Linked DNA regions of Pelodictyon luteolum DSM 273. The protein of the gene in region 2 interacts with the protein of the main gene of each other region in a pairwise test. Links are inferred from orthologs where the notes say so. Each region holds a gene or a part of one and is shown on either strand. Other genes may lie near its edges.

What was found.
Region 1: the proteins of recA (region 2) and dprA interact in binary tests that used the Bacillus subtilis proteins (3 or more experiments, as listed by UniProt). The link is inferred for Pelodictyon luteolum DSM 273 from one-to-one orthologs.

The regions. Positions count from the first base shown.
Region 1 is NC_007512.1:1,976,086-1,979,285, reverse strand. What follows is about bases 233-3,111. They hold dprA (DNA-processing protein DprA), read right to left. Parts: upstream 2,175-3,111; coding sequence 1,290-2,174; downstream 233-1,289. Other genes in these bases: PLUT_RS09120 (polyprenyl synthetase family protein), read right to left, coding at 2,225-3,111; PLUT_RS09130 (OmpH family outer membrane protein), read right to left, coding at 577-1,125; lptC (LPS export ABC transporter periplasmic protein LptC), read right to left, coding at 233-549. Outside these bases: more of lptC, read right to left, coding at 1-232; more of PLUT_RS09120, read right to left, coding at 3,112-3,200. UniProt on the Bacillus subtilis protein: Protein that helps load RecA onto ssDNA during transformation. Binds cooperatively to circular ssDNA, is able to bridge different segments of DNA. Favors the loading of RecA onto SsbA- or SsbB-coated ssDNA and formation of RecA-DNA filaments.
Region 2 is NC_007512.1:279,617-282,789, reverse strand. The notes cover bases 30-2,881. They hold recA (recombinase RecA), read right to left. Parts: upstream 2,053-2,881; coding sequence 1,006-2,052; downstream 30-1,005. Other genes in these bases: PLUT_RS01425 (NAD-dependent epimerase/dehydratase family protein), read right to left, coding at 2,093-2,881; dusB (tRNA dihydrouridine synthase DusB), read right to left, coding at 30-1,001. Also shown: more of dusB, read right to left, coding at 1-29; more of PLUT_RS01425, read right to left, coding at 2,882-3,082. UniProt on the Bacillus subtilis protein: Multifunctional protein involved in homologous recombination, DNA repair and competence.

The DNA.
Region 1 (3,200 bases), 1.7 Mb from region 2 along the record:
TATACGATAATGCTTGAGTTCCTGATCGCTTTCAAATCCGTATCCGTTGATTGATTGACCGGGCCTTTTGATGGTGACGAACCGCTCAGAGCGGATCATGCGGTCGCTGCCTGAGCGCCGGGCGTACTCTGTTCTGATGACGGTACTGTCTTTGGAGGATATCACCACGTTGCCCATTCCCTCGATGTCCTGATTCTCATAGACGATGGCGCGGTCTGCCGAGATGTGGGTGGTGGTGTTGCCGTCTGCATCGAAAAAGTTGACAGCCACGCCCTCATCAAGATGCTGCTCGCTGCCGCCCTCAATCCTGTACTCGGCGGCATGGCCGGCCGTGATCAGTGATTTCCTGATGCCCTCTTCGGTGACTGTGAACCGGAAGCTCCAGCTTTCCTGAACGGGGCTGTTGTTTTTGACGACGGGGGCATCCGGCCGGGGCTCATTGCCTTTCGGCGCAGTGCAGCCGGCAGAGAAGAAGAGGATGAAGGCAGTAATAAGGATGGTATGGGCACCCCGTTGTGCGGTGGCGGTATGCTGTCGAGGGATGCCCATGAAGCTGACTGGTGGTGAACGGAACGGTTACTTGATGTTGAGCTGGTTCATGACCTTGAAGGTGAGGTCGCTGTCCGCCGATCCGTACACCATGGCCTGCTTGTCTAGGACGAGCGAGTAGCCTTCACGGTCGGCAACGGTCTTGACCGCTGTAAGGAGCTTCTGGCGGATGGGGGTGATGAGCGCCTGCTGCTTGAGGTCAAGCACGCCGCCCTGGCCGAACTTGTCCTGTTTGTATTTCTGCATGCCCTGGGCTTTCAGGTTCAGGTCCTTCTCTTTAAGGTCGCGGGCCTGCTTGGTCATTGATGCGCGTGCGGTGCCGTATGCCTCAGCCGATTTCTGCAGTTCGGCCTGCTGGCGCTGGAGCTCCTTTTCAAAGGGAGCGGCAGTGGCTTTCAGGGTTGTTTCGGCCTGTTTGGCTTCCGGCATCTGCTGGAGGATCCTCGGAAAATCGACGACTCCGACCTTGCCGGCAACCGGAGCGGCCTGCAGGGAGGGGACGGTGACGATGATGCTGAATACGGCGGCCAGGGCGGTGCGGCGGCACAGGCTCATAAGGTCTCGGGTGCGGTTCATCTTGGTCGTGTTTGATTTTGAAGTGATTCCTTGCGGTTCCATGGTCGTTCCATGGAACGAAATACATGTTCAAAGGTAATAATTCCGCGATTAAAAACTATAGCGCTCCCTGTCGGGCGGCGGGAATTCTTTTCATGCCTCCACCCCCGGCGATAGGGATACTTTCACTCCTTTCGTGAAGGCGGCAGCATCGTCCCGAATTCCGCCAGCACATCATCAATCTTCATGACCGGTTTGGCCCGGCCTTCCTGGATGAGCATGTTCGTGCCCTCTGAATGGGCGCTGAAGATTGAGCCGGGAACGGCGAACACCTCCCTGTTCTGTTCAAGGGCGCTTGATGCGGTGATGAGCGAGCCTCCCTTGAGGGCGGACTCGATGACGATGGTGCCGCTGGTGATTCCGGATATGATGCGGTTGCGTTTGGGGAACTTCCCTGCACTGAGTTCCGAGCCTATCCACTCTTCCGAGATGAGAGCCCCCCGTTCCACGATCTTCGGCCAGAGCCGCCCTTTTGGGTCGGTGTATACGGTGTCGACTCCGCTGGCGAGCACGGCCACGGTTGTGCCTCCGGCCTTGAGTGCTGCTTCATGGGCGGCCATGTCGATGCCGTAGGCCAGGCCGCTGTAGATGGTGATGCCGCATGCCGCAAGTCCTCCGGAAAACAGAGCGGCGCAGGCTTTGCCGTAGGTCGAAGAGTGCCGTGTGCCGACAACGGCGAGCCCCGGTTGCGGCTGAGGGGGCAGGGTGCCACGGATGAACAGGCATGCCGGCGGGTCGTAGATTTCGCGGAGCAGGGGAGGGTAGTCCGGGTCGAGGATCGTCATCATCCTGCCGCCGAGGCGGTGGAGCTGTTCGAGCTGACGGCGGGCTTCGTCGAGCGACTGCTGAAGCCCCATCGGGCGGTGGAAAAAGGAGTGGATTTCACCCGAGAGCTGTCCGCCGATGCCGGGGATGAGGGCGAGCCGGTCCCGGCTGAGACCGGCAATTTCCGCTGGTTCAGTGACGCTGGCCAGGAGTGCCTTCATCTTTGCCGGACCGATGCCTGCAATCCGGGTGAGGGCGAGCAGGAGGGTTCGGGGGTCAAGCCGCCCGGGCTCCTTCAGAAGTCCCTCTTCATGAGGATGTTGGCAAAGCCTCGGAGGTAGTCCCTGCCCTCGGCGTTCGGGAGGTTCTCGAGTGCCTGAAGCGCCTCTTCGGTATCGCTGTTGATGAGGGCGGCAGTCTCCTTGAGCACCCCGCAGCGTTCGAAGACGGCCCTGACATCGGGAACGCGTTCCTTGCCGATTCCCTTGTTCATATAGATGGAGCGGAGAAGTTCGTTGTCCGCACCGCTCGTGAGCTCGAGCGAGCGGAGCAGGAGGTAGGTTTTCTTGCCGTTGATGACGTCTCCTCCGGCCATCTTGCCAGACTTGCCGTCTTCGGCCATGATGTCGAGGTAGTCGTCCTGGATCTGGAAGGCGCGGCCGATCTTCTCTCCGAAAAGAACGAGGCTCTGGAGCTGCTCCCGGGTTGCATCGGCCGATACGCCGCCGGCTTCGAGTGCCGCGGAGATGAGCCGTCCTGTTTTTTTGGAGATCATGTCGAGGTAGTCGGCGATGGTGGCGTCCTGCTTCTCCTCAAGCTCCATGTCAAGCGCCTGGCCTTCGCAGATGGTGATGTTGGCATGGTTGAGGATGTGGATGAGCTCGCAGTGGCGGTGGCTCTCGGCCTCGAGCGCAAGCTCGTAGGCGTAGGCGATCATCATGTCGCCGGAGAGGATTGCGACATTCGCGTTCCACTCCCGGTGCACGGTCGGTCGGTTGTGGCGGAGTTCAGCCTCGTCCATGATGTCATCATGCATGAGGGTGAAGTTGTGCAGCACTTCGACGGCGAGCGCAACCTTCAGGGCATTTTCAGAGTTGCCGCTGACGGCTTCGGAGGCGAGCAGGGTGAGGAATGGGCGGATGCGCTTGCCCTTGCCCTCAAGGATGTATCGGGCCGGAGCATAGAGGGTGGCCGGGGTCGTGGCGCTGAAGCACGCCCCAAGCGCATCATTGATCCTCTTATGGTATGCCCTGTATTTTTGTTCTACGAGC
Region 2 (3,173 bases):
TCCGCATGCTCGCGGATCCGCCCCTCCCGGGCATAGCCCTCACACTCTTCGCGGTACTCGAGCAGGATACTCTCCACTGCCCGCCAATCCTCCTCGCGCACCAGTTTGTTGCGCACCACCGATACTTTCGGCAGGCCTTTCAGGTAGGTGGCATAATGACGTCGCATTTCAAGCGTCCCGTATTTCTCACCCTTGAACTCCACCGAGAGCTGCAGGTGCTCGATGGCTGCCTTGATGCGCAGTCTGAAGTCGGGTGGAGGCGGCGGGGTGCCGGTTTTCAGGAGATGCTTCGTCCCGGAAAAGATGAACGGGTTGCCGATCGAGCCCCGCCCGATCATCACCCCGTCGGCGCCGGTTTCCAGGAACATCCTCAGTGCGTCTTCGGGACTCCAGACGTCACCGTTGGCGATAAGGGGAATGCGGGCATGCCGTTTGGCCTCCGCAATCCACCCCCAGTCAGCTTTGCCTTTGTACATGTCGCTCCGGGTCCGTCCGTGCAGGGCGAGGGCCTGAATGCCGGCGTCCTCGAGGCGCCGGAGCACATCGAGAATGTTGATCGATTCGTGGTCCCAGCCGATCCGGGTCTTGGCCGTCACCGGCAGCCGGACGGCTTTCACCACGGCCTCGGCAATGGCAGCCATCTTTTCCGGCTCTTTCAGCAGCGCAGCCCCGGCGCCCTTCCCGGCAACCTTCTTCGTCGGGCATCCGAAATTGATGTCAAGGTAATCCGGCTGGAACTCTTCGGCAATCACCGCAGCCTCCACCATCGACTCCACCGTGCTGCCGAAAATCTGCACAGCCAGGGGCCGCTCAACCGGATCCGCCTTCAGTTTCCGGACGGTCTTTTCAATGCCCCGCCTGAGCGCCTCGGCACTGACAAACTCCGTATAGACGATGTCCGCCCCGTGGCGCTTGCAGAGCTGCCGGAACGCGCGGTCGGTCACATCCTCCATGGGGGCGAGGATGACGGGGCGGTCGATGTCGAGCTTTCCGATTTTCATGCCGTCAGGGCTGCAGGGCCTCCGGGTTGCCGGTCATGACATCCTTCACCTGGCTGTGCACCTTCTTGAAAAGCTCGGGGTCTTCGCGCAGCGCCTTCTTCACGGCTTCGCGTCCCTGACCGAGTTTGTCCGGGCCGTAGCTGAACCATGAACCAGCCTTCTTGACCACACCGAACTCCACGGCAAGATCGATCAACTCGCCCATGAGGGAGATGCCCTCCCCGTAAAGGATATCGAACTCGGCAATCCTGAAAGGAGGCGCAACCTTGTTCTTGACCACTTTAACCTTCGTGCGGTTGCCGATGATTTCGTCGCCGTCTTTCAGCTGGGCAATCTTGCGGATATCGAGCCGGATAGAGGAATAAAACTTGAGCGCCTTGCCGCCGGTGGTTGTTTCCGGGCTTCCGTACATGACGCCAATCTTGTCGCGCAGCTGGTTGATGAAGATGCAGACGCTGCTCGACTTGGAGATGGCGCCGGTAAGTTTGCGCAGCGCCTGGCTCATGAGCCGGGCCTGCAGACCGACCACGCTGTCTCCCATCTCTCCCTCAAGCTCCGCCTGAGGCACAAGGGCTGCAACGGAATCGACAACGACCACGTCGACCGCGCCGCTGCGCACGAGTGTTTCAACAATGGAGAGCGCCTGCTCGCCGGACTCCGGCTGGCTGATCAGCATGGCATTGATGTCAACCCCGAGCTTGCGGGCATAGCTGGGGTCGAAAGCGTGCTCAGCATCAACAAGAGCGGCGATGCCGCCGGCCTTCTGGGCTTCGGCGATGACATGAAGCGCAAGGGTGGTTTTGCCGGACGATTCGGGGCCGTATATCTCCGTCACCCTGCCGCGCGGAAGGCCTCCGACGCCAAGAGCGAAATCGAGGGTCATCGATCCGGTTGAAATCGACTGGACCTGCATCACTGCCGAATCGTCCCCGAGGCGCATGATGGCACCTTTGCCGAACTGCTTTTCAAGGGCTTCGACAGCGAGGTTCAGCTGTTTGAGTTTTGCCGGATCAACGCCTGGGGCGGTCTCTGCGGGTCTGGGTGTAGCCATGGTGCATTTAGGGGTATGGTGAACGAAAAAAACCGGCCCTTCAGGTTACTGCGCTTAAGAGAGTCTCTTCAAGCGGCCGGTAGCTGACCTGAAGTTCCTCCGTTGATTTCATGTTGCTGTATGAAGCCCTCCGCCCGGCAAGGCGGATGCTCTCAATGCTGATGAACGACGGGCGGCCTGAGATCCAGGAATAGAGTTCGCCGCCGATGCCTGCCAAGGAGCCGATGGGACCCGGTAGGGCGATGGTGGGGCGCGTGCGGCTGCCGGGAAGCTCAGCGATGCGCAGGTAAAGCTCCTTGAAAGTCATATTGTGGCCCACCACCAGATAACGTTCACCGCTGCGGCCGAGGCGCCATCCGGCAATGAGGGCGTCGACGACGTCAGAAACATCGACAAAACCGGTACCGCCCGTCGGATGCACCGGGATGCGTCCCTGATAGATGAGGCGCAGGACATCGTTCGATGAGCTCTTCGACGCAGGATTCGAGGGGTCCCGGCCGATGACAACCCCCGGGCTCACCATGACGGCCTCAAGCCCCTCGGCGGCTCCGCGCAAGACCTCGAGTTCGGCAAGATGCTTCGACTCCATGTACCCGTTCCGGCGCTGCCAGTCCTGGAAAGAAGCCGATTCACCGACCGGCGAACCATCCTCGGTGGCGCCGGCCGCGGCCATCGAGCTGGTGACGACCAGACGCCGGACCCCGGCGTTGAGGCATGCGTTCACCACGTTTCGGGTGCCGAGGACATTGACGTCGTAGAGCTCGCCAGTGTGGCGCTTCGTATAGGAAATCAGCCCCGCAGAGTGGAACACGGTGTCGATGCCCCGGAATGCCAGATCAAGCGCAGGCTGGTTCAGGATGTCCGCCCGCACGACCTCCACGGGAAGGGTGCCCGAAAAGGAGCAGTCCGAGCCCTCACGGGCAACGATCCGCACCCCCTCACCGCCGCCGGCACCCCTCATGAGCGAAAGCAGCAGCTGCGAACCTATGTAACCGGTCGCGCCGGTAATGGCAATGGATGCAGTGGACATGAATCGGCTATAAGGTAGTTCGGCCCCTCCGGAAGGGCGCACGCTCCGCCAGTGAGCGCCTCTGTTTTTAAACATAAGAATAAAAACTACA